Regions from separate parts of the Streptomyces sp. NBC_00464 genome, predicted to be linked through region 2. Evidence: riboswitches for the same ligand, from Rfam matches in the RefSeq annotation. Region 2 holds a riboswitch; each other region holds the start of a gene.

The links. Region 2 has a riboswitch for cobalamin ahead of OG912_RS09150 (ribonucleoside-diphosphate reductase subunit alpha). Riboswitches for the same ligand answer to the same signal wherever they lie in the genome.
Region 1: another riboswitch for cobalamin. It lies ahead of OG912_RS27945 (cobalamin biosynthesis protein); the one in region 2 lies ahead of OG912_RS09150 (ribonucleoside-diphosphate reductase subunit alpha).
Region 3: another riboswitch for cobalamin. It lies ahead of OG912_RS35540 (ABC transporter substrate-binding protein); the one in region 2 lies ahead of OG912_RS09150 (ribonucleoside-diphosphate reductase subunit alpha).

Annotation. Positions count from the first base shown of each region.
Region 1 is NZ_CP107899.1:6,209,540-6,219,320, forward strand. It holds gene OG912_RS27930 (putative cobaltochelatase) at 1-221, opposite strand, end outside; gene cobN (cobaltochelatase subunit CobN) at 390-4,040, opposite strand; gene OG912_RS27940 (cobyric acid synthase) at 4,061-5,602, opposite strand; gene OG912_RS27945 (cobalamin biosynthesis protein) at 5,599-6,642, opposite strand; cobalamin riboswitch at 6,777-6,909, opposite strand; gene OG912_RS27950 (hypothetical protein) at 7,062-7,295, opposite strand; gene OG912_RS27955 (inorganic phosphate transporter) at 7,340-8,626, opposite strand; gene OG912_RS27960 (class II aldolase/adducin family protein) at 8,863-9,525, shown strand; gene OG912_RS27965 (alpha/beta hydrolase) at 9,666-9,781, shown strand, end outside.
Region 2 is NZ_CP107899.1:2,123,083-2,132,863, reverse strand. It holds gene iscB (RNA-guided endonuclease IscB) at 1-871, opposite strand, end outside; gene OG912_RS09150 (ribonucleoside-diphosphate reductase subunit alpha) at 1,208-3,589, opposite strand; adenosylcobalamin-variant (AdoCbl-variant) riboswitch at 3,737-3,833, opposite strand; gene OG912_RS09145 (GNAT family N-acetyltransferase) at 3,912-4,424, opposite strand; gene mctP (monocarboxylate uptake permease MctP) at 4,542-6,170, opposite strand; gene OG912_RS09135 (DUF3311 domain-containing protein) at 6,167-6,379, opposite strand; gene OG912_RS09130 (GntR family transcriptional regulator) at 6,667-7,443, opposite strand; gene OG912_RS09125 (sugar ABC transporter substrate-binding protein) at 7,725-9,023, shown strand; gene OG912_RS09120 (carbohydrate ABC transporter permease) at 9,152-9,781, shown strand, end outside.
Region 3 is NZ_CP107899.1:7,929,493-7,939,273, forward strand. It holds gene OG912_RS35515 (GNAT family N-acetyltransferase) at 99-725, shown strand; gene OG912_RS35520 (ABC transporter substrate-binding protein) at 826-1,698, shown strand; gene OG912_RS35525 (carbohydrate kinase family protein) at 1,825-2,757, shown strand; gene OG912_RS35530 (hypothetical protein) at 2,927-4,219, opposite strand; gene OG912_RS35535 (acyl-CoA dehydrogenase family protein) at 4,387-6,285, shown strand; cobalamin riboswitch at 6,577-6,763, shown strand; gene OG912_RS35540 (ABC transporter substrate-binding protein) at 6,827-7,867, shown strand; gene OG912_RS35545 (FecCD family ABC transporter permease) at 7,864-8,952, shown strand; gene OG912_RS35550 (ABC transporter ATP-binding protein) at 8,949-9,737, shown strand.

The DNA of each region.
Region 1 (9,781 bases), 4.1 Mb from region 2:
GTGGGGTCAGGCAAATCGGGGGCGCACGAGAACCGGCAGCCGACAACGACGTCGACCTCGGGCAAGAGGGTTGCAAGCGCACGGACGGTCGTGGACTTCGCTGTTCCCTTTTCGCCACGCACGAGCACTCCGCCCACGGCAGGGCTGATGGCATTGAGTAGCAGAGCGAGCCGGAGACTGTCCTGCCCGACAATCGCGGTGAACGGATATGGCCTACTCATGCGGCATCACTCCTTCGAGTGCCTGCGATTGATTCCGAAGAGGCGCGGTTTCTCTCGCCCGTAGAGTCGAGCCCTGCTCCCCACCGATGAGGGGATGTTCCGCTCCTGCACGACCACCTGGTCGAGCTGCTGCGCTGCTCCCCGCTGCTGCGGGGATCGTCGGGACGCTCACCCGTCCCCCTCCAGATCACCCTCAAGTTCGAGGTAGGTCGCCCGGAGTCGGTCCAGGGTTTCCTGGTCCGGCTCCGCCCACAGCCCTCGCTCGGCCGCCTCCAGCAACCGTTCCGAAATACCGCGCAGTGCCCAGGGGTTGGACTTCCGCATGAACGCCTGGTTCTCGGGTGAGAACACGTACTCCGCCGACAGTCGCTCGTACATCCAGTCGTCGACCACCCCCGCCGTCGCGTCGTACCCGAACAGGTAGTCCACGGTCGCCGCCATCTCGAAGGCGCCCTTGTATCCATGCCTCCTCATGGCGCTCATCCACCTGGGGTTCACTACCCGCGCCCGGAAGACACGGTGTGTCTCTTCGCTCAAGGTCCTGGTTTTTACCTGATCCGGCGTCGCGGAATCCCCCACGTACGCCTCAGGTGACTCACCGCTCAGGTGCCGCACCATGGCGACCATGCCACCGTGGTACTGGAAGTAGTCATCCGCGTCGTGGATGTCATGTTCCCTCGTATCGACATTTTTCGCCGCCACCGCGATCCGCCGGAACGCCGTCTCCATGTCCCCGCGCGCCGCCCGCCCCTCAAGGCCGCGCCCGTACGCGTAACCGCCCCAGACGGCGTACACCTCGGCCAGGTCCGCATCGCTGCGCCAGTTCCGCGCGTCGATCAGCGGCAGCAGCCCCGCCCCGTACGCCCCCGGCTTCGAGCCGAAGATGCGTGCCGTGGCCCGTCGGCGGTCACCGTGGACCGCCGTGTCCTCGTCGGCGTGCGCCCGTACGTAGTTGGCGTCGGCCGGCTCGTCCAGCTCCGCCACCGCGCGCACCGCGTCGTCGATCAACCCCACCACGTGCGGGAACGCGTCCCGGAAGAAGCCCGAGATGCGGACCGTCACATCGATGCGCGGCCGGCCCAGCTCGCTCACCGGCACCACCTCGAAGCCGGTCACCCGGCGCGAGGCGTCGTCCCACACCGGGCGGCAGCCGAGCAGCGCCAGGATCTCCGCGATGTCGTCGCCCTGGGTGCGCATGGCGGAGGTGCCCCACACGGTGAGGCCGACCGACTTCGGGTAGTCGCCCGTGTCGGCGAGGTACCGGGCGATCAGCGAGTCCGCGAGGGACTGGCCGACCTCCCACGACAGCCGGGACGGAATCGCCTTCGGGTCCACGGAGTAGAAGTTGCGGCCCGTCGGCAGGACGTTCACGAGTCCGCGCGTCGGCGAACCCGAGGGTCCCGCAGGGACGAAACCGCCGTTCAGCGCCAGCAGGATGTGGTCGATCTCGTCCGTCGTCCGGGCCAGCCGGGGCACGACCTCCTCGCAGGCGAAGCCCAGGACGGCGACGGCGTCCGGGAGTTCGAAGCCCAGCACCTTCCGCGCCAGGCCGGCCACCGCCGAGAGCTCCCAGCCGTGCGCCTCCATGCCCTCCGCGAGCCGGCGGCACAGCTGCTCCAGCAGATCGATCGCGTCCGCGCCCGTCCGCGCCGGGCCGTCCACCAGTGCGCTCAGCTCGGCCGGCACCTTCACGGCCGCGCCCGGCTCGCCCAGCAGCTCCTTCTCGCTGAGCCCGAAGTGCTCGGCGATGGCCGCCCGCAGACCGGGCAGCGCGTTTGCCGTGCCGCCCCAGACCTGCGAGGCACGCAGTACCGCGAGGACCAGGTTGACCCGGGCCTCGTCGACCGGGCCGCCGCCCAGGATGTGCAGACCGTCGCGGATCTGGACGTCCTTGATCTCGCAGAGGTAGCCGTCGATGTGCATGACGAACGAGTCGAAGGCGTCGTCGCCCGGCTGCTCGTCGACATGCAGGTCGTGGTGGAGCTCCGCGGCCTTGACCAGCGTCCAGATCTGCGCCCGCACGGCGGGTGCCTTCGTCGGGTCCAGGTCGCTGACCAGTGCGTACTCGTCGAGCAACTGCTCCAGCTTCGCCAGGTCGCCGTAGGTGTCGGCGCGGGCCATCGGCGGGACGAGGTGGTCCACCACCGTGGCGTGGCCGCGGCGCTTGGCCTGGGTGCCCTCGCCCGGGTCGTTGACGATGAACGGGTAGATCAGCGGCAGTTCGCCGAGCACCGCGTCGGGGCCGCAGCCGGCGGACAGGCCGAGGCCCTTGCCGGGCAGCCACTCCATCGTGCCGTGCTTGCCCATGTGGACGACGGCGTCCGCGCCGAAGGTGTTCTCCAGCCAGCGGTAGGTGGCCAGGTAGTGGTGCGAGGGCGGCATGTCCGGGTCGTGATAGATCGCGATCGGGTTCTCGCCGAACCCGCGCGGCGGCTGGATCAGCACCACCACGTTCCCGAACTGGAGTGAGGCGAGGACGATGTCGTCGCCGTCCAGGTACAACTGGCCCGGCGGCTCGCCCCAGTGCTCCAGCATGGAGTCCCGCATCGCCGGGTCCAGCTTCGCGAACCACTCCCGGTAGTCCGCCAGCGGCACCCGCGCGGGAGCTGCCGCGAGCTGTTCCTCGGTCAGCCACTCCACGTCATGGCCACCGGCGTTGATGAGGCGGTGGATCAGCTCGTCGCCGTTGTCCGGGTGGCCCTCGACGCCGTAACCGGCGTCGCGCAGGGCGTCCAGGACACGGACGGCGGAGGCGGGCGTGTCCAGGCCGACCGCGTTGCCGACGCGGGAGTGCTTGGTGGGGTAGGCGGTGAAGACCAGGGCGAGCTTCTTCTCGGCGTTGGTCTTGTGCTTGAGGACGGCATGGCGCACGGCGATCCCGGCGACGCGGGCCGCGCGCTCGGGGTCGGCGCGGTACACCGGAACCCCGTCCGGGCCCTGCTCCTTGAAGGAGAACGGCACGGTGACGAGGCGGCCGTCGAACTCGGGGATGGCGACCTGCATCGCCGCGTCCATGGGGGAGAGCGCGGCGTCCGACGCGTCCCATGCCGCCCGCGAGGACGTCAGGCACAGCCCCTGAAGGACCGGCACGTTCAGATCGGCGAGCGCGCCGATGTCCCAGGCCTCGTCGTCACCCCCGGCGGAGGCGTCCGACGCGCGGGTGCCGCCGGCCGCGAGCACCGTGGCGACCAGGGCGTCGGCCCGGCCGAGGAGCTCGTAAAGACCGGCGTCCGCGCCGCGCAGCGAACCGCAGTACACCGGAAGGGCGTTGGCGCCGCGCGCCTCGACGGCGTCGCACAGCACGTCGACGAACGAGGTGTTGCCGGAGAGGTGGTGCGCCCGGTAGAAGAGCACGCCGACGGTCGGGCGGCCCTCGGTGAACGTACGGCTGCCGTGCAGACCCCACTCCGGCATCTTCTGCGGTTCGGCGAAACCGTGCCCCGTCAGCAGGACGGTGTCGGAGAGGAAGCGGGCCAGTTCGACGAGGTTCCCCGGGCCGCCCTCCACCAGGTAGCGCAGCGCCTCGGCGACGACCCCGGCCGGTACGGACGACTCGGCCATCAGCTCCGCGTCCGGCACGGCCTCGCCGCCGAGCAGCACGGTCGGGATGCCCGACGCCTTGAGCGCGGCGAGCCCGTCCTCCCAGGCACGCTTGCCGCCCAGCAGGCGGACCACGGCGACGGAGGAGCCCTCGATCAGCGCGGGGAGTTCCTCGTGGACGTCGATACGGGTCGGGTTGCCGATCCGGAAGGGTGCGCCCGAGGCGCGGGCGGCGAGGAGGTCGGTGTCGGCGGTCGACAACAACAGCACGGTGCTCAGCGGGGCGGTCAGTGGGGCGTTCATGCGCGTGCTCCAGGTGCTCCGGGTGCGATGAAGGGAAGTCCTGCCGGTGCGCCCGACTCGATCAGTCGCCACAGCGCATCGGTGTCCGCGTGTTCTTCGATGAGGTCGCCGAGGCGGTCGAGCTGTTCCTCGCGCAGCTCGGCGAAGCAGGTGTCGGGGGCGGGGACGAAACGCCGGCCGGCGGCCCGTGCGACCTCCGTCAGGAAGCGGCGGCGGAAGGCGTCGCTCTCCAGCGAGCCGTGCCAGTGGGTGCCCCACACCGAGCCGGCCCGGCAGCCGTCGAGGCGCCCGCCCTGCCCGTCGGTGAGGAACGGCTCGCCGCCTCGCACGTCCGCGACGCCGTGGTGGATCTCGTATCCCTCGACGGGGGCGCCGAGGGCCTCGCCGACCGGCCGGGCGAGAGTCTTCTCGCGGTCGAACCGGATGCGTACGGGAAGGAGTCCGAGCGCGTCGACCTGCCCGGCGTGCGACTCGACGTCGTCCTCGATCTCCTCGCCGAGGATCTGGTAGCCGCCGCAGATGCCGAGCACCGGACGGCCCTCGGCGGCCCGCCGCAGCAGTGCGTCGGCGAGCCCGCGTTCGTGCAGCCAGGCGAGCGCCTTCACGGTGCCGCGGGTACCGGGCACGATGACGAGATCGGCGTCGTGCAGTTCCTCGGCGCGGTCCACGAACCGCACCACGACGCCCGGTTCGGCGGCGAGTGCGTCCACGTCGGTGAAGTTGGACATCAGCGGCACGGCGCACACGGCGACGCGCAGGATGTCCTCGCCGTGCGGCGGGGCGACGACCGACTCCCGTACGGTGCCGCGCAGCGAGACCCGCAGCCCGTCCTCCTCGTCGATGCCGAGGCCGTGGGCGAACGGCAGTACCCCGTAGGTCGGCCGTCCCGTCAGATCGCGCAGCATATCCAGGCCGGGTTCCAGCAGCGAGACGTCGCCACGGAACTTGTTGACCAGGTAGCCGGCGATCAGCGCCTGGTCCTCCGCCGAGAGCAGCGCCGTCGTACCGAAGAACGAGGCGAAGACCCCTCCGCGGTCGATGTCGCCGACGACCACCACCGGGAAGCGCGCCGCCCGTGCGATGCCCATGTTCACGATGTCCGTGCGCCGCAGATTGATCTCGGCCGGACTGCCCGCCCCCTCGCAGATCACTGCGTCATACGTGCCCCGAAGCTGCTCCAGGCAGTCCACCACGGTGGACAGAAGCGATTCCTGCCGGCCGCCGTGGTAGCCGCGGGCGCTCATCTCGCCGACCGGACGCCCCATCAGGACGACCTGGCTGGAGCGGTCGCTGCCGGGCTTGAGCAGCACCGGGTTCATCAGTGCGGTCGGCTCCACCCGGGCGGCCTGGGCCTGCATGGCCTGCGCGCGGCCGATCTCGGCGCCCTCGCGGGTGACGAAGGAGTTGAGCGACATGTTCTGCGCCTTGAACGGCGCCACCTTCACGCCCCGGCGCACCAGCCAGCGGCAGATGCCGGCGGTGACGACGCTCTTGCCCGCGTCCGATGTGGTCCCGGCGACCAGCAGTCCGCCGCTCATGTCGGTCTCCGTCCTGAGAGTCGAGGTGCTGCGGTACGTGGCGCTGCTGTACGGGTTCCTGCGGTACGGGTCCCCGTGGTGCGGGCCCCCGCGATCCTTCGTGCCGCGAGCCCCGCGCCCAGGCGGGCGGCCACGCTCACGCCGAGGGCCAGCGCGCTCACCCGGCGCGACAGCCGTACGGCCCGTTCGATGTCCTCGGTCTCCACCGCACGGCCCGTCTCCCCGTTGAGCACGGGGCGGTGCTCGACCCGGCCGCCGTAGGCGAGCGTCCCGCCGAGCCGTACGCCGAGCGCGCCCGCGAACGAGGCCTCCACCGGGCCCGCGTTGGGACTCGGGTGCTTGGCCGCGTCCGCCCGCCAGGCCCGGACCGCTCCTCGCGGGTCCCCTCCTGCCGCCACGGCGAGCAGGGCCGTCAGCCGGGCGCCCGGCCAGCCCGCGACGTCGTCGAGGCGGGCCGAGGCCCAGCCGTAACGCCGGTAGCGGGGCGACTTGTGGCCGACCATCGCGTCGAGCGTGTTGGCGGCGCGGAAGCCGGCGAGTCCGGGGACTCCGCCCAGCGCGCCCCACACCAGGGCGCCGACGACGGCGTCCGAGGTGTTCTCGGCGACGGACTCCACGACGGCGCGGGCGATCTGCGGCCCGTCCAGGGACTGCGGGTCGCGGCCGCACAGATGCGGCAGCCGTTCACGGGCCAGTTCGATGTCCCCGGCGGCGAGCGCGCCACCGATGGCCCTGGCCTCGCGCCCCAGCGAGGTACCGCCGATGACGGACCAGGTGGTGGCGGCGGTCAGGGCGACGGAAGCGGCGGGGTGGCGGCGCAGGGCGCGGGAGGCCAGTGCGGCACCCCCGGCGGCGCCTCCGGCGCAGACCAGGGTGTGCAGGGCGCCCCACCCGCGGTGGTCGCGCCACAGACGGCGTTCGACGCCTGCCGCGGCCCGCCCGAAGGCGGCGACCGGGTGGCCCCTGCGGGGGTCACCGAGCAGCAGATCGCCGATCAGACCGGCTGTGGCGCCGTACGCGAAGATGCGATCGGCACGCACGGTTCAGCCGGCCGTTGCGCCTCGAAGGACCTTGGGGCCTGTTCTGAGTTGCACAGGAGCGAACGCACGGCAGCCGGGCATGGCGATATGTCCTCACTCAGGGTCCGCGCCCTGGTTCGACGTGACGGCGACGAGAGTCTCCTGGCTTCCGGATCCGCAGTTCCCCCGGGCCTTCCAGTCCGCTTGCGTGGACCGTGACTTCCAGTGGTGGGGGACTGCTCCCCGGTGACAGTGGCGGGACCGCGCCGGATTCGCACCGGCTTCCTCTGCTGTCGCCGTAATGGCTCCGGCAGTCCACCACGCTCTGCGAACGCCCGTCAACTTGCCGTTGACCTGCGGCGGTGCAGTGTGCGCAGACGCACATCGGGCCGGGCGCACACGAGGTGCGTCCGGCCCGATACGGGTGGGAGTGGTGGGGCTCAGGCGACGATCAGGTAGATGCCGTAGGCCACGGCCGCCGCGCACAGTCCGAAGCAGACGTACGCACCGGCGCGGGCCAGCACGAGCGATCCGCCCGACGATCCGCCCTGTGCCGCCGGTTCGGGCTGCTTGGAGAGGCCGACGATGCCGAGGGTGAAGAGGCCCACCAGCGCGACGGTGGCGACGAGGGAGACACCGAAGACGGTGCCGAGGGCTGCCCAGTCGATGTTCATGGAGATCTGTCCTTACCGGAGGCTCTGAGACCGTAGGGGGTCGCTCAGACCGTGGCGGGTCGGGCCGGGTCGGAGACCGGCCCGGCGGGGGCCGGGATGGTGGCCATGAGGAGGTCGTGGGACTGGGCGGCCGCGGTGGGCGGCGGGCTGACGGCCGCGATGGCGGTGGTGACGACGCCCGCGGGCTCGCCGTCCCCGGCCGCCGCGCTCTCGTCCTGGCCGCCGGGTGCGACGTCGTCGTGGCCGACGGGCTTGCGCCGCGACAGCATCCAGATCGCACCGGATCCCGCGATGAGCAGCGCCGCGACGACCACGACACCCCAGGTGCCCTGCTTGGTGAGGAACTCCGCGCCCGCACCGACGAGACCGGCGGCGGGCAGGGTCAGACCCCAGGCGATGAACATCCGCGTGGCGGTGGACCAGCGGACCACACCGCCCTTGCGGCCGAGGCCCGCGCCCATGACGGCGCCGGAGCAGGACTGGGTGGTGGAGAGGGAGAAACCGAGGTGCGAGGAGGCCAGGATGACCGTGGCCGCACTGGTCTGGGCCGCGAAGCCCTGCGGCGGCTTCAGCTCGGTCAGGCCGCTGCCCATGGTGCGGATGATGCGCCAGCCGCCCAGGTAGGTGCCGAGTGCGATGGCGAGGCCGGCACACACGATGACCCAGACCGGCGGGTTGGAGCCGGGGGCGAGGACGCCACCGGTGACCAGGGCGAGCGTGATGATGCCCATGGTCTTCTGCGCGTCGTTGGTGCCGTGCGCCAGCGATACGAGCCCGGCCGAGGCGATCTGGCCGGCGCGGTAACCCTTCGCGGTGGCCTTCTCCTGGGCGCCGCCCGTGACCTTCCCGCCGATGCGGTACGTCAGCTTGGTGGCCAGCAGCGCGGCCAGACCGGCGACGACCGGTGCGGCGACAGCGGGGAGCAGGACCTTGGTGACGACGGTGCCGCCGTCGACCGACGACCAGCCGGCGGACATCACCGCGGCGCCGATCAGGCCGCCGAACAGTGCGTGGGAGGAGCTGGACGGCAGACCGACCAGCCAGGTCAGGAGATTCCACAGGATGGCGCCGACGAGCGCCGCGAAGATGACCTCGGTTCTGAGCCCGTCTTCGTTGATGATCCCGCCGGAGATCGTCTTGGCGACCTCCACCGACAGGAACGCGCCTACGAGGTTGAGAACGGCGGACATGGCCACCGCGGTCTTGGGTTTGAGTGCGCCGGTCGAGATGGTGGTGGCCATCGCGTTGGCGGTGTCGTGGAAACCGTTCGTGAAATCGAACACTAGAGCTGTCACGATCACAATCGCGAGCAGCAGCGTGATGTGTTCCATTTACCCAGGCAATCGTTCGACGTCAGTGGCACGTGGACCGTAGGCAACCTGAGTGAACGGAAGATGAACTGAGCAGGGCGTTGTGGTGACCCCAACCGGAGTGCTGCCGCCCTTTTCGTCCGCCGTGCGACGGCTGGATTCCGGCACAGGCCGGTGTGGGCCCGGAATCCGGAGTTCGGCCGGGCCTTCGGGGGAGGGGCGGCAGCGGGCCGCTCATCCGTTGAAAGGATCTTCGTATGAGCAACGAGTGGCGGGATTCGATCGAACGGACCTGGGATGCGGTCGTCGCCGCCGCCCGCAGGACGGCCTCCGATGGGCTGGTCGTGGGGACCTCGGGCAACGTCTCGGCGCGGGTCGGCGCGACCGTGCTGGTCACCCCGACCGGAGTGCCGTACGACCGGCTCCGTCCCCAGGACCTGGTGGGCGTCGATCTGGAGGGCAACCAGGTCCTGGGCGAGCTGGCCCCCACCAGCGAACTACCGCTCCATCTCGCGGTGTACCGGAACACCGGCGCGGCCGCCGTCGTGCACACCCACGCGGTGCACGCCACGGCCGTCTCCACCCTGGTCACCGAGGTGCCGTCGGTCCACTACGCCGCCGCGATGCTGGGCGGCCCCGTCCGGGTCGCCGCCTACGCCCGCTACGGAACGGATGAACTGGCCGAAAACATGCTCACGGCCCTGCGCGACCGCACCGGCTGCCTGCTGGGCAACCACGGCACGGTCACCTACGGCGCCACGCTCGACGAGGCGTACGACCGCACCGCCCAGCTCGAATGGCTGTGCCGCCTCTGGCTCGCGGCGAGCTCCGTACCCGGCCGCACCCCGGCCCTGCTCACGCCGGAGCAGCTGAGCGAGGTCGGGGAAGCGCTGAAGGGGTACGGACAGCAGCCCGGCTGAATCACGTACGACCTCCGGCCTCCGGTCCCCGGCCTCGGCCTCGGCCCCGGCCCGGGGCCAGGCCGGGGTGGGCGTTGCCCCGCCCACCGGACGGCCCCCGTCCACTGGCAGTGCGCGGCGACGCCCCGGACACTGAAGCCGTGCGCCCCGCTACAGCAACGGCAGCAGCCGTCACCAGCATCCTCGGCGTCGGCGCGGCAGCGGTCGCGGCCGGCCGGTACGCCGGCGGCGTCGCCCTCAAGACGCCGTCCGGACG
Region 2 (9,781 bases):
GTGTCTGCCAACGGGCGTTGATGGCACGCCATAGTGCCCATCTGGTGCTGTTGACGGCAGCGGCATCTACCAGAGGTGCCTTTGCCTGGGCGAGGATCTGCGCGAGTCGCTGAGGGTTGCGGACCAGGAACTTCTCGACTGAGATGTTGCCCTTCGCCTGATTACAGGGGATGCAAGCCAAGGCGAGGTTCGAGATTCGATCGGTGCCGCCTCGCGAGCGCGGGCGGATGTGATCGATGTTCAGAGGTACACCGGTAGCTCCGCAGTAGGCACAGGCGTGGCGCCATTTGGCGAGGGGGTACTCACGAGCCTCATAGCCCGCGAGAGTGCCCTGCTGGTACTCAATGCCACCCGTGGAGGCCCTCCCGAGAGTGAGGGCGTGGGTGTCGAACGCCGCACGTTCTACGTGCACCCTTTTCACCGGAGTCCAGCGAGTGAGCCTCTCCAGCCAGGCGAGCGTGGTGTCCACCCGATGGCGCAATGTGGGAGGGAGCCAACCGGCCTGCACAGCACGATTGTTGAAGCGTGCAGGGCGGTGGCGCAGGTTCACCGACCGGCGTCGGCGCCGAAACGCGGCACGTTGGAGCATCTTCTTGCGAATGGTTGCGCCCCGGTGATCGAGCTGCAGTGCGAAGCGGCCTTGTCGTTCACCAGCGACCGAGGTGAACACTGCGACCCCCGTGTGCCTGCTGCCAGGGTCGATACCTATCTCCACTCCTTCCACCACGGATTCCGTGATGGTGCGATCCCTCAGACGGATCACGAACGGTGTGTACCGGTGTACAGCTGCGCGCCCCGCTCCCAACAGTTTCCGGGCGCGGGCCGGACTGCAGGGCTGCAACGGTATGCCGTGTTTGTCGATGACAAACACATATGAATGGGCCTCACGGCCCGCCTCCCGGACCAGACGGTCCGAGGTGACGCGCCCGGCGGCAGGTGAGCTGCCCGGCGTCTCCCCTCGCACATGTTCCGTACCGGGTGCCGCGTTGCGGCGCCCGGCTCCCGTTTCGTCCATGCTCCTGAGGTTGTCTGCTGAGCCGGGTTCCAGAGCCGACTGCTGAGGAAGCACAGTCGGGTGGGTCTGCTGTCCTGTACGGAACGTAGCCACCAAGGTCACCTCCTTCTTGGTGATGGCTGGTGCTGGTCACAGGAGGCGTCGGCCGGAAGGGCCGGCGCCTTCCACTCTTCGAGCGGAAGAAGCCTGTGACTACTGGCAGGCCTCGCAGCTCTCCGGGTTCTCCAGAGAACAGGCGACCGCATCGGTCGTACTCTCCAACTGCTGTGTGGGGATCGAAGTTACGGACGACGCGGCACGCGCGATCCGGGTCGCCGGGCGGGAGCGCAGGTAGTACGTCGTCTTCAGCCCCTGCTTCCAGGCGTACGCGTACATCGAGGAGAGCTTGCCGATCGTCGGCGTCTCCAGGAACAGGTTCAGCGACTGGCTCTGGTCGAGGAACGGCGTACGGGCCGCCGCCATGTCGATCAGTCCGCGCTGCGGGATCTCCCACGCGGTGCGGTACAGCGCCCGCACCTCCTCGGGGATCCAGGCGAAGCCCTGCACGGAGCCGCTCGCCTCGCGCAGCGCCTCACGGGTCCGCGCGTCCCACACGCCGAGCTTCTTCAGCTCGTCCACCAGGTAGGCGTTGACCTGGAGGAACTCACCGCTGAGCGTCTCGCGCTTGAAGAGGTTGGAGACCTGGGGCTCGATGCACTCGTACACGCCCGCGATCGAGGCGATCGTCGCCGTCGGCGCGATGGCAAGGAGCAGCGAGTTGCGCATGCCGGTCTTCGCGACCCGGGCCCGCAGGGCGTCCCAGCGCTCCGGCCAGTTCAGCTCGGTGTCGTAGTGGTCGGGGTGCAGCACGCCGCGGGCGGCACGCGTCTCGGACCAGGCGGGGAGGGGACCCGACCGCTCGGCGAGGTCGCAGGACGCCTCGTACGCCGCGAGCATGATGCGCTCGGAGATCTTCGTCGACAGCGCACGGGCCTGGGGGGAGTCGAACGGCAGCCTCAGCTGGAAGAAGACGTCCTGGAGACCCATGGCGCCCAGACCCACCGGCCGCCAGCGGGCGTTGGAGCGGCCGGCCTGCTCGGTCGGGTAGAAGTTGATGTCCACGACCCGGTCGAGGAACGTCACGGCGGTACGCACGGTGGCGTCCAGACGCTCCCAGTCGATGGTGCCGTCGGCGACGAACGCGCCGAGGTTGACCGAACCGAGGTTGCAGACGGCCGTCTCGCCGTCGTCGGTGACTTCGAGGATCTCGGTGCACAGGTTCGAGGAGTGCACGACGCGGCCCGGTTCGGCGGTCTGGTTCGCGGTCCGGTTGGAGGCGTCCTTGAACGTCATCCAGCCCTGGCCGGTCTGGGCCAGCGTCCGCATCATCCGGCCGTAGAGCTCACGGGCCGGCATGGTCTTGCGCGCCAGGCCCTTGGCCTCGGCCGCGCGGTAGACGGCGTCGAACTCGTCGCCCCACAGGTCGACCAGCTCGGGCACATCGGCTGGGGAGAACAGCGACCAGGTGCCGTCCGTGTCGACCCGGCGCATGAACTCGTCGGGGATCCAGTGCGCCAGGTTGAGGTTGTGCGTACGCCGCTGGTCCTCGCCCGTGTTGTCGCGCAGCTCCAGGAACTCCTCGATGTCCGCGTGCCACGTCTCCAGGTAGACGGCGGCGGCGCCCTTGCGCCGGCCGCCCTGGTTGACCGCGGCGACGGAGGCGTCGAGCGTCTTCAGGAACGGCACGATGCCGTTGGAGTGCCCGTTGGTGCCGCGGATCAGTGAACCGCGGGCGCGGATGCGGGAGTACGAGAGGCCGATGCCGCCCGCGTGCTTGGAGAGGCGCGCCACCTGGTGGTAGCGGTCGTAGATCGAGTCCAGCTCGTCCAGCGGCGAGTCCAGCAGGTAGCAGGAGGACATCTGCGGGTGACGGGTGCCGGAGTTGAAGAGCGTGGGGGAGGAGGGCAGGTAGTCCAGCCGGCTCATCAGCCCGTACAGCGCGGCGACCTCGTCCAGGGCGCGGTCGGAGGTGTCCTCGGCCAGCCCGGAGGCGACGCGCAGCATGAAGTGCTGCGGCGTCTCGATGACCTGGCGGGTGATCGGGTGGCGCAGCAGGTAGCGGCTGTGCAGGGTGCGCAGGCCGAAGTAGCCGAAGCGGTCGTCGGCGCCGTCGGCGAGCGACCGCGCCACCAGTGCGTCGAGCGCGGCCGCGTGGAGCGTCACGAACTCGGCGGTGCGGTCCGCGATCAGGCCCTCGCGGTGCCCGACGGCGACCGACGCGGAAAACGATGTCGCGCCCTGCCCGGCCGCCTCGTCCGCGATGGTGCGGGTGAGGAGGCGGGCGGCGAGCCGGGAGTAGGCGGGGTCCTCGGAGATCAGTCCCGCGGCGGCCTCGGTGGCCAGCGAGCGCAGCTCCGCCTCGTCCGACCGGGCGTTGCGGCCGCGCAGCGCGGCGGCGGCGACGCGTCCGGGGTCGGTGTCGGGCAGATCGGCGGTGAGGTCGGTCAGGGTCCGCAGCAGCACGGTTCCCGGTCCGTCGCTCGTGGTTCCCGTTGATTCGGCCGCTGTAACCGGATCGGCTGGCGCGATGGTCACGTGGTGCACTCCCTCGCTCGGCTCTGGGCCTTCGGGGAGCGGAGGGCGGCCGGGCGGAGCGCGGCAGGGCAGCGCTCCGTGCGGCGTCCACCGGCCCATCCACGAGGCCCGGACTTCTGGGCATCCGGATCGGTCGAGCCGGATGCGCTGTCGGCAGGACCTCGGACTCGGGTGCGCAAAAGCACACCGAACACACCGTTGCGGGACAGTTCCGGATTCGCACCGGATTTCCCTGCGGCGACAGCGAGCACGAGCATACATGTGGGGGCTGCCGGATGAGGCAGCCCCCACATGTTGTGTCGTACGTGATCTCAGTGCGCGCTCACGGCGCGGGGTGGAGGTCCAGACGGTAGGCCAGCAGCTTGAGGTCGTCGATGGGATTCCAGTCCCTCTCGGGGGTCCGTACGAAGCCGAGGCGCCCGTAGATCCTATGGGCGCCGCGCATCGCCGGGAGCGTCGACAGGACAAGGCCGGTGACGCCCGCGGTGCCCCGTGCGCGGTCGATACAGGCCCGTACGAGGGCCTCACCCGCCCCGGCTCCACGGGCCTCGCGGGAGACCGCCAGCATCCGGAACTCGGCCTCGTCCGCCGCTGCGATGTCGGCCCACGGATTTCCCGGCGGGGCGTAGGCGACCCCGCCCAGGACGCGGCCCTGCGCGTCGACGGCCACCAGAACCTCGGCCTCGGCGGCCCGGCGGGGCACGTCGCGCAGCTTCGCCAGGTACGGGTCGTCGGTGCCGTAGTCCAGGAGCCCGTCGCCGAGATAGGCCTCGGCGGTGATCTCGCCGAGGAGAGCGTGCTCGGCGGGCTCGACCGGCCGGATTGCAATGTCCATGGGCGGAAGTCTGCCGCAGGAACGGGCCGTGGCCGCAAGGGGATTTCCGCGGGACGCGCGAACGGGCCGCCGCACCTCTCCGGGGAGGGTGCGGCGGCCCGTTCGCGCAGGCGACGGTCAGTGGCCGCCCGGCGCACCGGCGGTGGCCGGCGGGAGCTCCGTCTTCACACCCGGGTCGCCCGCGTCCGCGGTGTAGTCGCTCGGAGAGGTCTCGTCGACCCCGGCCGGCGCCTTCACGGCGTTCAGGACGAAGGTGAGGACGACGGTCACCACGAGGTTCAGCACGAAGGCCGTCAGACCGATGTAGCCGATCTCGCCGAGGCCCGGGATCTCCTTGGAGGACCCGCCGAAGTGCTTCTGGGTCGGGCTGGCGACCCCGTAGGCGGCGGCCGTTCCGTAGATCATGCCGACCGCCCAGCCCGCGAGCAGCGCCCAGCGGTGGAACCATCGGGTGAACAGCCCGCCGACCAGGGCCGGCATCGTCTGGAGGATCCAGATTCCGCCGAGCAGCTGGAAGTTGATCGCGACCGTCTTGTCCATGGTGAGGACGAAGGCGAGCGCGCCGACCTTCACCAGCAGCGACACCAGCTTGGAGACCTTGGTCTCCTGCGCGGGGGTCGCGTCGGGCTTGAGGAAGTCCTTGTAGATGTTGCGGGTGAACAGGTTCGCCGCGGCGATCGACATGATCGCGGCGGGCACCAGTGCGCCGATACCGATGGCGGCGAACGCCACGCCCGCGAACCAGTCGGGGAACATGTTCTCGAACAGCTGCGGGATCGCCAGCTGGCCGTTGTCCACCTTGACGCCGGCGGCGATCGCCATGAAGCCGAGCAGCGCGAGCAGGCCCAGCATCAGCGAGTACAGCGGAAGGATCGTCGTGTTGCGGCGGATCACCTCACGGCTGCGGCTGGAGAGCGTCGCCGTGATCGAGTGCGGATACATGAAGAGCGCCAGCGCCGAACCGAGGGCCAGGGTGGCGTAACCCCACTGGCCCGCCGCCGCGGGTGCGAGCGCACCGGTCGGCTTGCCTCCCGGCGGACCGGCGAACTTCTCCTGGGCGGCGGCGAAGATGTCGTCGAAGCCGCCGAGCTTGATCGGGATGTAGATGATCGCCACGGCGATGACCAGGTAGATCAGGCCGTCCTTGACGAAGGCGATCAGCGCGGGCGCGCGCAGCCCGGAGGAGTACGTGTACGCAGCGAGCACCGCGAAGGCGATCAGCAGCGGCAGGTCCTTGATGAACCAGTGGGTGTTCTCGCCGCCGCCGACGCCCATCACGTCCAGCACCGCCTGGATGCCGACGAGTTGCAGCGCGATGTACGGCATCGTGGCGAGGATGCCGGTGACGGCGACCGCCAGCGAGAGCCCCTTGGAGCCGAAGCGGCCGCGGACGAAGTCCGAGGTGGTGACGTAGCCGTGCTTGTGCGACACCGACCACAGACGCGGCAGGAAGGTGAAGATCAGCGGGTACACCAGGATGGTGTAGGGCACCGCGAAGAAGCCGGCGGCGCCCGCCGCGTAGATCGCCGCGGGAACGGCGACGAAGGTGTACGCGGTGTAGAGGTCGCCGCCGAGCAGGAACCAGGTGACCCAGGTGCCGAACGAACGGCCGCCAAGACCCCATTCGTCGAGGCTGGCCTCGTTCTCGGCCTTGCGCCACCGGGCGGCCATGAAGCCGACGACCGTGACGGCCAGGAAGAAGAAGATGAAGACGCCGAGTGCGACGCCGTTCACGCCGTCCTTCATGCTGACGCACCCCCCTTGCGGGCGCGCTGGTCACGCTGCCACAGCTTGTACGCGATCATCGTGAGCGCCGTGGAGATCAGCACCCAGAGCATCTGGTACCAGTAGAAGAACGGGATGCCGATGAAGGCCGGGTCGACCTTGGCGTACGAACTCACCCAGAGCATCGCCACGAACGGCGCGATGAGACAGAGGGCGATGACCACCCGCATGGGTGTGACGGTGGGTGGTTTTCCTTCTGGTTCTTCCGGCATGGCGGCGACTCCGTCCCCTCGCTGATCACCTGTTGCAATGCGCAGGAAATCTAGGCGAGGGTTCCGTCCACCGTCACCCCCTGTCCGCATTGCGGTCCGGCAACGGTCCTGAGACGTCGGACAGTTGGTCGAAATATCGCCAAAGGTCGGGGTGTTGGTCCGGACCAAAAAGGGCCGGGGCGCCGAACAGCCCCCGTGGGAAGGGTTCCACGAGGGCTGCGGGCTTGCACGGTGGCGCGGACGGATCAGTCCAGCGGTCGCTTCAGGCGGGCCACGAACTTGTAGCGGTCGCCCCGGTAGACCGAGCGCACCCACTCGACCGGCTCGCCCTGTCCGTCCAGCGAGTGCCGGGACAGCATGAGCATCGGCAGACCCACGTCCGTGCCGAGCAGGCCGGCCTCGCGCGGGGTGGCGAGGGAGGTCTCGATGGTCTCCTCGGCCTCGGCCAGCCGTACGTCGTACACCTCGGACAGGGCCGTGTAGAGGGACGTGTACTTGACCAGCGAACGCCGCAGCGCGGGAAAGCGTTTGGCCGAGAGGTGGGTGGTCTCGATCGCCATCGGCTCACCGCTCGCCAGGCGCAGCCGCTCGATCCGCAGCACGCGGCCGCCCGTGCTGATGTCGAGGAGTCCGGCGAGCATGTCGTCGGCCGTGACATAGCCGATGTCCAGTAGCTGGGACGTCGGTTCCAGCCCCTGGGCGCGCATGTCCTCGGTGTACGAGGTGAGCTGCAGGGCCTGTGAGACCTTCGGCTTGGCGACGAAGGTGCCCTTTCCCTGGATGCGCTCCAGTCGGCCCTCGACGACCAGTTCCTGGAGTGCCTGGCGCACGGTGGTGCGCGAGGTGTCGAACTCGGCGGCCAGGGTTCGCTCCGGGGGCACGGGGGTGCCCGGCGGCATCGTGTCCGTCATGTCGAGGAGATGTCGCTTCAGCCGGTAGTACTTCGGGACGCGCGCGGTGCGCGTGCCCGCGCCCGTGCCCGCGCCCGTCTCGCTCTCCGTACTGCCCCCGTCGGCACCCATGGCCCGCCTTCCCGACTGCTGCGTTGCTGCCGTCACCGGCTCCTCCGTCTGTCGCGGCTCACATGGTGGCACGGTCCGGTCACGGCTCGTCGCCCTCCCTCAGGTGTCGGTCCTATAACGGACGCGAGTGCACTTCTTATACACCCTTGACACCCCTAAAGGTCTAGGCCAAGCTCCCGGTACTGGTCTAAACCATTAAAGACCAGGTCCCAGCCCCAGTAGTACTCGTCGACGATTTTGCGCGGTGGGCGGGGGGTTGCAGCATCCCTGAGGAGGGTGGCGTGAAGCGCAAGCTCATCGCGGCGATCGGCGTCGCGGGCATGTTGGTTTCCGTGGCGGCATGTGGTTCCGACGACACGGCGTCGTCGAAGGACCCGAAGGACCGCAAGGAGAACCTGACCGTCTGGCTCATGGGCGAGGCCCAGTCGACCTGGCCGGAACTGGTCAAGGACGCCAATGCCGAGTTCAAGAAGAAGTACCCGAACGTCACGGTCAAGGTCCAGTACCAGCAGTGGGCTGACAAGGTAAAGAAGCTCGACACCTCCCTCGGTGGCGACAAGTTCCCGGACGTTGTCGAGCTCGGCAACACCGAGACCATGCAGTACATCCTCAACGGCGCGCTCGCCGAGGTGGACACGAAGAAGTACGAGAACTCGGACACCTGGATCAAGGGTCTGAAGGACACCTGCTCCTACGAGGGCAAGACCTTCTGTGTCCCCTACTACGCCAGCGCCCGTCTCGCGGTCTACAACAAGGACATGCTGAAGGCCGGCACCGGCAGCGACGTCCTTCCGCAGAACGAGGACGAGTTCCTCAAGGCCATGGACAAGGTCCAGGCCGAGCTCGCGAAGAAGGACAAGCGCGCCTCGTCCCTCTACTACCCGGGCCGTTACTGGTACGCGGCCATGTCCTACGTCGCGGCGTACGGCGGCCAGATCGCCAAGTACGACGAGGGCTCCAAGGAGTGGAAGGCCAGCCTTTCCAGCCCCGAGGCGCAGAAGGGCATCCAGCACTTCGTCGACCTGGTCAAGAAGTACAACAAGGCCGACCAGACGAAGGACGAGCAGGACCACGCCAACGTCATGGCCAACGAGAAGGCCGCGGTCATCTACGGCCAGGCCTGGGAGGCCGGCAGCGTCACCACGGGCGAGAACGGCAACCCGAAGCTCGAGGGCAAGATCGCGACGGCCGGTATGCCCGGCCCGAACGGCAAGGCGCTCCCGTCCTTCATCGGTGGTTCCGACCTGGCCGTCGTCTCCAAGTCGAAGGTCCAGGACCTCGGCCAGGAGTGGATCTCGCTCTTCACCAACGCGAAGTCCATGGAGGTCCTCGCGTCGAAGAACATCCTCCCCAACAACGAGAAGCAGCTTGAGCCGCTGAAGGCCAAGCCCGAGACGGCCGCCATCGCCAACGCGGTGCCGGACGCCTGGTTCACGCCGATCGCGCCGGGCTGGGCCTCGATCGAGAAGGAGGAGATTCTGGAGAACATGCTCCTGAAGATCCTCAAGGGCACCTCGGTCGCCGATGCCGCCAAGAAGGCGGACAGCGAGATCGACGCGCTGATCAACAAGAAGGCCTGATCAACAAGAAGGCCTTCGCCTTCTGATCGCCAGGCGGGGGCCCGGCACTGTGCCGGGCCCCCGCTCCTTTCGCAAAGAACGCCGTGTTTTCCGGGGACTGCCTCGGACCCGCGATGGAAGGTCGCCACGTGACTGCCGCCGATACCAAGGCCGCCGGGCCACCGGTCCCCGTACCACGTGATCCCGAAGTGGCCGGGAGCCCGCTGTCCGATGAGGGCGGCAAGGCCCCCCGTACACAGAAGAGGAAGCGGAAGAAGGGCGAACTCCTCCCCTACTTCCTGATCCTCCCGGCGATCGTGGCGATCGCCGCCGTCTACCTCTACCCGCTCGGCAAGACCGTCATCATGTCCTTCCAGGACATGGGCCGGCGCGAGCTGTGGAGCGGTGAGCCCGCACCGTGGGTCGGACTGGACCAGTTCACCAACATCCTCGGCGACTCCGAGTTCTGGTGGGTCACCTTCCGCACGGTCGTCTTCATGGCCATCTGCGTGACGCTCACCATGGGCATCGGCCTGCTGATCGCCCTGCTGATGCGGCGCCTCTCCAACTGGGTCCGGCTGATCCTGACCTTCTGCCTGATCGCCGCCTGGTCGATGCCGCTGATGGTCGCCGCCTCGATCTTCCGCTTCATGGCCGACTCCGACTACGGGCTCATCAACACCCTCATCGCGAAGGTCGTCGGCGAGGACTTCCTCGGCCACAACTGGTACCTGGACCCGATCCAGGGCTTCGCGATCATCACCCTGCTGGTGGTCTGG
Region 3 (9,781 bases), 5.8 Mb from region 2:
CGACCGTCAGGCATGGCCGGACCGGCCGGCGCCAGCCGTCGCCACAGCGTGGGCCCAACGCCTTGTGGGAGCGCTCTCACGTTCGGCAGGATGAGGCGGTGACCCTTCTTCCCGGCCCACGGGCCTACCGATCCGCCGACCGCGTGGCCCTCGCCGACATCTGCGTCCGGACGGCCGACAACGGCGGCGACTCCCGGCATCTGTATCCGGACCCGGAGCTGATGCCGTCGATCTTCGCCGCGCCGTACGCGTACCTCGAACCCGACCTGGCCTTCGTCATCGACGACGGCACGGGGCGGGCGGTCGGCTACATCCTCGGGACGGCAGACACAGCTCGCTTTGTGACGGAGTTCCGTACACGCTGGCTGCCCCTGGTCGAGGACCGCTACCCGCGGCCGGACGGTGATGCGCGGAGCCCCAGCGACGAGATGATCGGTCTCCTGCACAACCCGGAGCGGATGGTCCTGCCCGAACTCGCGGACCATCCGGCCCACTTGCACATCGACCTGCTGCCCGACTGGCAGCGCAAGGGGTACGGGAGGGAGCTGATGCGCACCTTCCTCGCCGCCCTGAATGCCAAGGGGGTCAAGGGCGTTCACCTGTCCATGCTCACGGCCAACACGCCGGCCAGGGCCTTCTACGACCGGCTCGGCTTCGCCGAGATCGAGGTCCCGGACCCCGGCCCCGTCACCTACCTGGTGCGCTCCACCGCGCCGGACCTGTAGTCGGTCCCCTGCGCCGCGGGTGCCGCGGGGTTTCGCTGGGCAGGTAGTCCTGGACGGGACCGCGACGGGGGCGGGCAGCCGGTGGCGAGAGGTGTGTGACGTGAGGGAGCAGACCGTGTGGCAATTCTCCGACGACCGCGGGCAGGTGTCGACTGCCGGGCGGTGCCCGACGCGGGTCCTCGCCTATGTCCAGGCCGGTGCGACCTTATGGGATCACGGCATCCGCCCGACCGGGATATTCGGCTCGGGTCACGACGACCCCGCGGTACCGGACACGGCGAAGACGGGATCGCTGCCCCTGGCCGACGTCGCCTACGCCGGAGCGGGCGCCACGCTGGACGTGGACGCGCTGCTCAGCGGCGAGCCGGACCTGGTGGTGGCCGTCAGTTACGGCGGCGGCCAGGTCTACGGCCTCGATCCGGAGACGGCCAAGCATCTGGAGGGGCACGTCCCGGTCGTCGTCATCGACGTGGGCCAGACCCGCACCCTCGCCGAGATCGGTGACCGGTTCGCGGAACTGGCGCGTTCGCTCGGCGCCGGGGAGCCCGCGGCGGCCACCCAGGAGCTGGAGGCGGCCCGGGACCGGCTGCGCGTACTCACCGCGGGCCCGGACAGGGCGAGGGTCCTCGCCCTGTCCCCGGCCGGCCAGGAGCAGGCCCATCTGGCCCGCCCCCGCATGTGGCCCGAGCTGCGGGTGCTCACCGAGCTCGGCGTCGGCCTGGTGGAACCCGCCGAGGGACCCGGAGCGAACTGGTCGACGGTCGGCTGGGGGCAGGCCGCCGCGCTGCGTCCGGCCGTCGTGCTCGCCGACATCCGGGCCAACGCCACCCCGCTCGACGAGCTCCGGACCGACGGGCCGTGGGCGTCGGTCGTCCGCTCGGCGCGGGTGGTGCCCTGGAATCCCGAGCCGGTGTGCAGCGCGCGCGCCCATGCGCGGTTCCTGTCGCTCGTGGCCGACGCGCTGGACGCGTAGCCAAGGGCGGGGGCCCCGGTACCGGCCGGAGCGGTCCGTACACGGCAGGATCGGGCGCAACGCGTTCGCGGGCAGTGACCTGTGCCAGGACGCCTACGCCACCGCACAACAGGAGACCTCACCCTCATGCTCGACAGACTCGACCTGCTGGTCATCGGTGAATGCGTCGCGGACATCGTCCGGCTGCCGGATGCGGCCGACCGGGTCCACCCGGGAGGCAGCCCGGCCAACGTCGCGTACGGCCTGGCCAGGCTCGGACACGGCGTGACGCTGCTCACCCAGCTGGGGGCGGACGAGAACGGACGGCTGATCCGCGATCACCTGACCGGAGCCGGGGTCGACGTCCGTACGGACGGTTCCACCGACCCCACCCCGTCCGCTGCCGTGGCTCTGGACGGCACGGGCCGGGCCGCGTACACCTTCGAGATCACCTGGACACTCGGTGCGGTCCCGCTGGACAGGGCGCCGCTGCACCTCCACACCGGGTCGATCGCGGCGGTGATGGAACCGGGAGCGGCCACCGTCGTCGCGGCCGTCGAATCACTGCGGACGGGCGCGACCGTCAGCTACGACCCCAATGTGCGGCCGGAGCTGATGGGGGACCACGGGGCCGCCGTGCGCAAGGCCGAGCGCTGTGTCGCGCTCAGCGACGTGGTCAAGGCCAGCGACGAGGACCTGGAGTGGCTCTATCCGGGCGAGGACCCGGTGAAGGTCGCCGGGAGGTGGCTCGACACCGGCCCGGCCGTCGTCCTCGTCACCCGGGGCGGGGACGGAGCATGCGCGGTCCTGCCCGACGGGCCGGTGACTGTCGGTGCGCTGCCCGCCGAGGTCGTCGACACGGTGGGGGCGGGGGACGCCTTCATGTCCGGCACCCTGCACGCACTCGCCGCACACGGACTGCTCGGCGCGGCCGGCCGGGAACGGCTGCGCACAGTGGACCGGGCCACCGTGACGGACGTCCTGCGGCACGCGGCGGCATCGGCGGCCGTCACCGTCGGCAGGGCCGGTGCCAACCCGCCCGACGAGGCGGAACTGGACGCGGCCCTCGGCCGGATGTGAAACCGGGCGGTGCCACCGTCACCCCCCACGGGAACGGCGGCACCGCCCTTGCACCGACGAGGAGATGCTGAAGCGGTGGCTCCGGAGATGCTGCCCATTCCTCACCGCCCAGCTGTCACCGGCACGGCACTGTTGTACGCACCGCCCGTTACTCGGGCATTACAACCCCCTAGGCCGGCGCCGCCAGGTGCGGAGTGCTGTCGTCGTCGAGGAATTCGACGACCGCCAGGGCGAACAGGGCGCAGATCGCGATCCACACCGTGACCAGGCCCGTCGGCCGGTCCCACGCCACCAGTACCGCGACGGCCACCACGACCACCGTCCAGTTCAGCGGCCGCCTGGCCCGGTGCACCCACCTGCCGACCGGACCGCCGGTGACACCGGCCGCATCCCGTACGGCTCCGATGCCACCGCTCCACATCGCCTTGACCCGGATTGCGGCGCGGCCCCCGCCGGTGAGCCAGGCGGCGAGCGCCACCACCGCGCCGACGGTCACCACCAGCCGGACCCCGGCCCGCAGATAGCCGGCCAGTGTGTCGAAGACCGCGCCCGCCGCCGGCTGCGAGACGTCCGAGGGAAGGCTGTCGAGATAGAAGGCGCGTCCTGCCCACAGCCCGAGTCCGAGCAGTGCGGCACCCGCTGCGACCGCGAGCGCTGTGGTGACCAGTGCCCGTCGGCGGCGTACCGCGAGCAGCACGCCGCCCGCCGCCACCACCAGTGTGACCACGGGAAGCCAGAATCCGAGGAGTTCGAGCGCCCGGAAGCCCTGCTTTGCCTTGCCGACCGAGTCCGAGGTCAGGACCGTGAAGTCGGTGTGGACCTCCGGGATCTTTCCGGCCACCGTCAGGCCACGGTCGACGAGGCGCTGCTTCACCCGGTCGATGACCGGGGCGAGGTCCAGGGTGACGGTGTCGTCGGTCAGCTTCACCGCGCCGCCGCCCTCGCCGGTCAGCGCCTTCACGACGGAGGCGTGGGCGGATCTGTTGAGGTTGCGCCACACCCGCTCGAACTCGTCGCTCGTCACGAACTTCTCCACGGTGCCGTGGACGAAGTTCCTGACGCCGGTGGTGAGTGGATCGCCGAGCCTCCGGAGTGCCTTGTCCACCACGGGCCGGTCGGCGGGAGCGACGTCCGCCAGCAGCGCGTCGATGTCCAGATGGGTCATGACGGTGTCGGTGACGCGTGTGGTCACCGCCGCCTGCACATCGGGATCGGAGGCAAGCGGCTCCATCATTCCCACGTAGCGGTCCGTGTCCCCGGCGACATCGCTCGCCCAGCTCGACACGATGCTCAACGGGGTGAGTACGGCCGCCACCAGGATCAGCAGGGCCGCGAAGAACGAACGCAGGCGCAGCCGGGAGCGCGCCGGGGCCTGGAGCTCCAGCTGTGCCACCCGGGCGCGCAGGGCTTCGAGTTCGGCGTGCTCATCCGGTGCGGCCGCCTGGCCGGGGTGCCGTTCCATGACCCAAGGGGATGTCCTGGTCGGCCGCACAGCGCGGCGGGTTGCTGCATACGGGTGACGGGCGGTGGAGGGGTGAGTGGCATCGGAGAACCTGCCGGGCCGTGAAGAATCGGTTTTGGGCGCCGGTTATGGGGTGTCCTGGACGTTTTCTGATCGTTCCCGCTTGTATGACCACCATTCTCAACAGGTCCGGTCCCTCGGGAGCCGGAACCGGGCCGTTCGCCGACCCGCTCACCACCGTGCTTCTCGGTCCGGACGCCCGCCGCGAGCACGGCTTCTGGCGCCGGCTCGTCGCCACCGAGCCGTTCCGCCGGCCTGTCTGCCCCCCTCCCGGCCCCGCCCCCGACGAGCGGCTCGCCCTCGCCCACGCGCGGCTGCGCACGCTCAACGGCGCCCTGGACAGCGCCGCCCGGCCGGCCGCCGACCCAAGGGCGCTGGCCGCTCTGCACGAATGGCTCGCCCCGGTCGACCCGGCGCTCACCACTGTCGCGGGCATTCACTACAACCTCTTCCTCGGCAGCCTCCTGGACCACGATGCCGACAGCCCCCGCGATCTGTCGGACTTCCTCCAGCTGCGACGGATCGGCACCTTCCTTTGTACGGAGGTGGCCCACGGCAACGACGCGGCCGCCGTCGAGACGACCGCCACCTACGACCCCGGCAGGGACGGGTTCGTGCTGCACACCCCGCACTCCGGCGCCCAGAAGTTCATGCCCAACACCAGCCCGGCCGGCGGCCCCAAGTCGGGACTCGTCGCCGCCCGCCTGATCGTCGACGGCGTGGACCAGGGGGTGTTCCTGTTGCTGGTACCGCTCACCGATGCCTCCCGGGCCCTGCCGGGGGTCCGGGTGCGCCGGCTACCCGCACGGATGGGCAGTCCGGTCGACCACTGCCTGACCTCCTTCGACCAGGTCTTCGTGGATCGCGGGGCGCTGCTCAAAGGCGCGCAGGGGCGGGTCGGCGACGACGGGGTGTTCCGTAGCGAGACCGAAGGACACCGGCGCCGCTTTCTCGCCTCGATCGGGCGGGTCACCACGGGCCGGATCTGCATGAGCGCCAGCGCGGTGGGCACCGCACGCGTCACGCTGGCCGTCGCCGTCCGCTACGGAGGCCACCGCTTCGTCTCGGGGGGCCGCTCGTCGCCTCCGGTGCCGGTGATCGCTCACCGCAGCCACCACGGCCCGCTCGCCGAGGCCATGGCCACCGTCTTCGCGATGAGCCTGCTGCACCGGCGCGTCCTGGAACGCTGGGAACAGGCGGCGGCGCGGCCCGCGGAGCGGGAGGCCGCCGAGCGGCTGGTCGACATCGCCAAGGGGTGGATCACCTGGCAGGCCCGGTCGGTGATCGTCGAGTGCCGGGAACGGTGCGGCGCCCAGGGGCTGCTGGAGAACAACGGGATGACCGAACTCGTCACCGGGATCGAGGGTGCCATCACCGCCGAGGGCGACAACCTGGCCATCCACTCCCGGGCGGCCGCCGGACTGCTCTTCGACAGGGCACGGGGGACGGAGGAGGAGCCGGCCGCCGGCCCGCCGAGCGGCGACCTCACCGACCTGCGGTTCCTCGGCAGGCTCCTGGACCAGGTGGAACGCATCTGGTTCGACCGGGCGGCCGCACGGATGGCACGGGTACCGCACGGCGGCCCGCTGGAGCGCTGGAACGCGGCCTCCGGGCCCGCGCTGCGGGGGGTCGAGGCCCATGCGGTCCGGCAGGCGGCCTATGCGTACGAGCAGGCGCTCGCGGCTCTGCCCGCCGGTGAGGCCCGCGAGCGGCTGGGCGAACTGGCCCGGCTGTTCGCGCTGCGCCGGGTAGCGCACAGCAGCGGGGATCTGCTCGCGGCAGGGCACCTGACCGCCGCCCAGGTCGACGGGCTGACCGATGCCACCGAGCATCTCGTCGCCGCCGTGAACGGTCATCTGCCGGAACTGGCCGAGTCGTTCGCGCTGCCCGGCGAACTGCTCGCCGACTGGCCCATCGCGGGAGCCCGCTACGCGGACGCGTACGACGACCCGGACGCGTCCTGGCACAGCGCCGCGGCCGGGGCACCCGTCGGGGGTGTGCGATGACGGGCACACCGAGGCGAGAGGCCTCCGTGCTGCCGCGACGGGCGGCGGACGCGGTGCGGTGCCTGGGCCTCCGGGTCGTCCTGCCGGCCTTCTGGGGGACCGCGGCCGTGCTCTCGCGGTGGAGCGAGGGGTCGCGCAGCCACGTTGGCGAATCGGTTCGCCGCAAGGCGTAGCCGGAGGAACGCTGCGTGGTCGCTCCGGCGCCGGGGCGGTGTACGGCACCGCTCCGGCGCCCCGCGGGGCAGCCCCGTACCACCGACCACACCGCCGCTGAGCTGCGCAGAGGCTCGTGGTAGCGTGCCCGGAGCCAGTCGAACTCCACGTAGGGGTCAGGGAATCCGGTGCGAATCCGGAACTGACGCGCAGCGGTGAGGGGGACGGGCGGGGCCACGGCCACTGGGAGACCCACGGTTTCCCGGGAAGGCGTCCCGTCCGCATGAACCCGAGTCCGAAGACCTGCTGGCACCCGCGGTCCGGGACCGGATCGCGGAACTCCGTACACCGGGCCCCGCGCATGGGCCCAGAGACGCCGAGGTACTCCGTGCCGCCCATAGCCGGCCCCGCCCGCTCATCCGCCCTGCTCACCGCCGCACTGATCCTGCTGACAGCCTGCGGCGGCGGCACCGACAGCTCCGCCGCCAAGTCCGGGGTGGCCGACGGCTATCCGGTGACCCTGAAGAACTGCGGACGGACCGTCACCGTGGACGCGGCCCCCGAGCGTGCCGTGCCGGTCGATCAGGGATCGACCGAGATCCTGCTCTCGCTCGGCCTCGCCGACCGGCTCGCCGCCACGGCCACCTGGACCGACCCCGTACTGAAGGGCCTGGAGAAGGCCAACGCCGGCGTCCCGAGAATCTCCGACAACCGCCCCTCGTCGGAGAAGGTCCTGGACCAGGAGCCCGACTTCGTCAGCGCCTCCTTCGAGTCGACGCTCGCCAAGGGCGGTGTCGCCCCCCGCGAGCAGTTCGAGAAGCTCGGCGTCCCCACCTACGTCTCGCCCGCCGACTGCACCGCCAAGGACAACAGCAAGGACGGTGACGGTGTCCGCACCGGCGCCCTGACCATGGACAGCGTCTACGGCGAAGTGCGGGACCTGGCCAAGGTGTTCGGCGTCCCGGAGCGCGGCGAGAAACTCGTGGCCGAGCTGCGCGCCCGGGTGCGCAGGGCGACGGGAGGCATCGATGCCTCCGGCGCCTCCCTGATGTACTGGTTCGCCAACTCCGAGGCCCCGTACCTGGCCGGCTGCTGCGGAGCGCCCGGCATCATCACCCGGGAACTCGGCGCGAAGAACGCCTTCGACGACACCCACGAGGAATGGCCCCAGATCAACTGGGAGACCGTCGCCGACCGCAACCCGGACGTACTGGTCATCGGCGACCTGACCCGCAAGTCGCAGACCGCCGAAAGCGCCGCGAAGAAGATCGCGTTCCTGGAGTCCAACCCCGCCACGAAGAACATGGACGCCGTCCGCAACAAGCGCTATGTGCTGCTCAGCGGCCAGGCCATGAACCCCACCATCCGCACCGTCGAGGGCGTGGAGCGCGTCGCTGCCGGGCTGCGGACCTTCGGGCTTGCGGGGTGACGGACACCGAACAGGCCGCGGCGCCGCGCGAGGCCGCGGCTGCGCGCACCGGGCCCGGCCTCCGGCGCATCCGCGGTATCCGCGAAGGACTCCTGTGGACCGGTGGGCTCCTGCTTCTCGCCCTGTCCATCGCCCTCGCCGTCACCATCGGACCGGCCCGGATCTCCGTCGCCGACGTCTGGTCCACGGTCGCTTCCCACCTCGGTGCCGGTGAATCGCAACTCAGCCCGATCCGCGACGGCATCATCTGGAACCTGCGCATGCCGCGCACCCTGCTCGCCGCCGTCTGCGGCGCGGGGCTCGCGGTCTGCGGCACCGTCATGCAGTCGCTGCTGCGGAACCCACTCGCCGACCCCTTCGTCCTCGGGGTCTCCTCCGGGGCCTCCACCGGCGCGGTCGTGGTCGTCGTCCTCGGCGTCGGCGGGGGAGCGGTCTCCCTGTCGGCCGGGGCGTTCATCGGGGCACTCTGCTCCTTCGCCCTGGTCATGCTGCTCAGCCACACCCTCGGCGGCAGCACCGACCGGGTCGTCCTGTCCGGGGTCGCGGCCATGCAGCTCTTCTCCGCGCTCACCTCCTTCGTCGTGATGACCGCAGCCGATGCCGAACAGACCCGAGGGGTGCTGTTCTGGCTGCTGGGTTCGCTCGGCGGCGTCGGATGGAGCGATGTGTGGATCTGCTCCGCCGTGCTCGCCGTGACGCTGCTGATCTGCCTGGGCCACGCCCGTACGCTCGACGCCTTCGCCTTCGGCCAGGACGCGGCAGCCACCCTCGGCGTCCACGTCGGCCGTACCCGGATCGTCCTGCTGTGCACGACCGCGCTGCTGACCGCCGCACTCGTGAGCTCGGCCGGCGCCATCGGGTTCGTCGGGCTGGTGCTCCCGCACGCCGCCCGTGCGCTGACCGGTTCGGGACACCGCCGGCTGCTGCCGGTCACCGCGCTTGCCGGGGCGGTTTTCCTGGTCTGGGTCGACACCCTCGCCCGGACCGTACTCGACCCGCAGGAGGTTCCGGTGGGCGTCGTCACCGCACTGATCGGGGTGCCCGCCTTCGTGGTGGTCCTCTACCGCACCCGGCGGTCCCCATGACCGGGACCGTCCCCGGCGGCCTGCGGGCCGACCGGGTCAGCAGGGAGGCGGGCGGCCGTTTCATCCTGGACGGTGTCTCGCTCGACCCGGCGCCCGGTGCCACCATCGGACTGATCGGCCCGAACGGCTCCGGGAAGTCCACCTTGCTGCGGATCCTGGCCGGAGTCCTGGCACCGCACGCGGGCGTGGTCACCCTCGACGACGATCCGCTGGCAGCCGTCGGCCGCCGCACCGTGGCCAGGCGGGTCGCCGTGGTCGACCAGCACGCCGTCACACAGGTCGAGCTGAATGTCGTGGACGTCGTACGGCTGGGCCGCATCCCGCACCGGCGCGCCTGGTCGGCGCCGACTGCGGCGGACGAGACGGCGGTGCGGGAGGCGCTGGAGCGGACCGGTCTCGCCGAACGCCGCGACCAGTCCTGGCACACGCTCTCCGGTGGTGAGCGCCAGCGCGTCCAGATCGCCCGCGCGCTGGCCCAGCAGCCGCGGGAACTCCTGCTCGACGAACCGACCAACCACCTGGACATCCAGCACCAGCTGGAACTGCTGTCCCTGGTCACCTCGCTGCCGCTGACCGCTGTCGTCGCTCTGCACGACCTCAATCTGGCCGCGATGTTCTGCGACCGGATCGTGGTGATGAACGGGGGGCGGGTCATCGCGGGCGGCACCCCGGCGGAGGTGATCACGGAGGGGCTCATTGCCGACGTCTACCGGGTCCGGGCCGTGGTGACACCGGACGGTCCGGACGGGCGGCCCTCGGTGCGCTTTCGTCCGCAGCGGACCTGAGTCCGTGCGGCGGGCGGCTTCATGCGGCGGGTGCGATTCCCTGT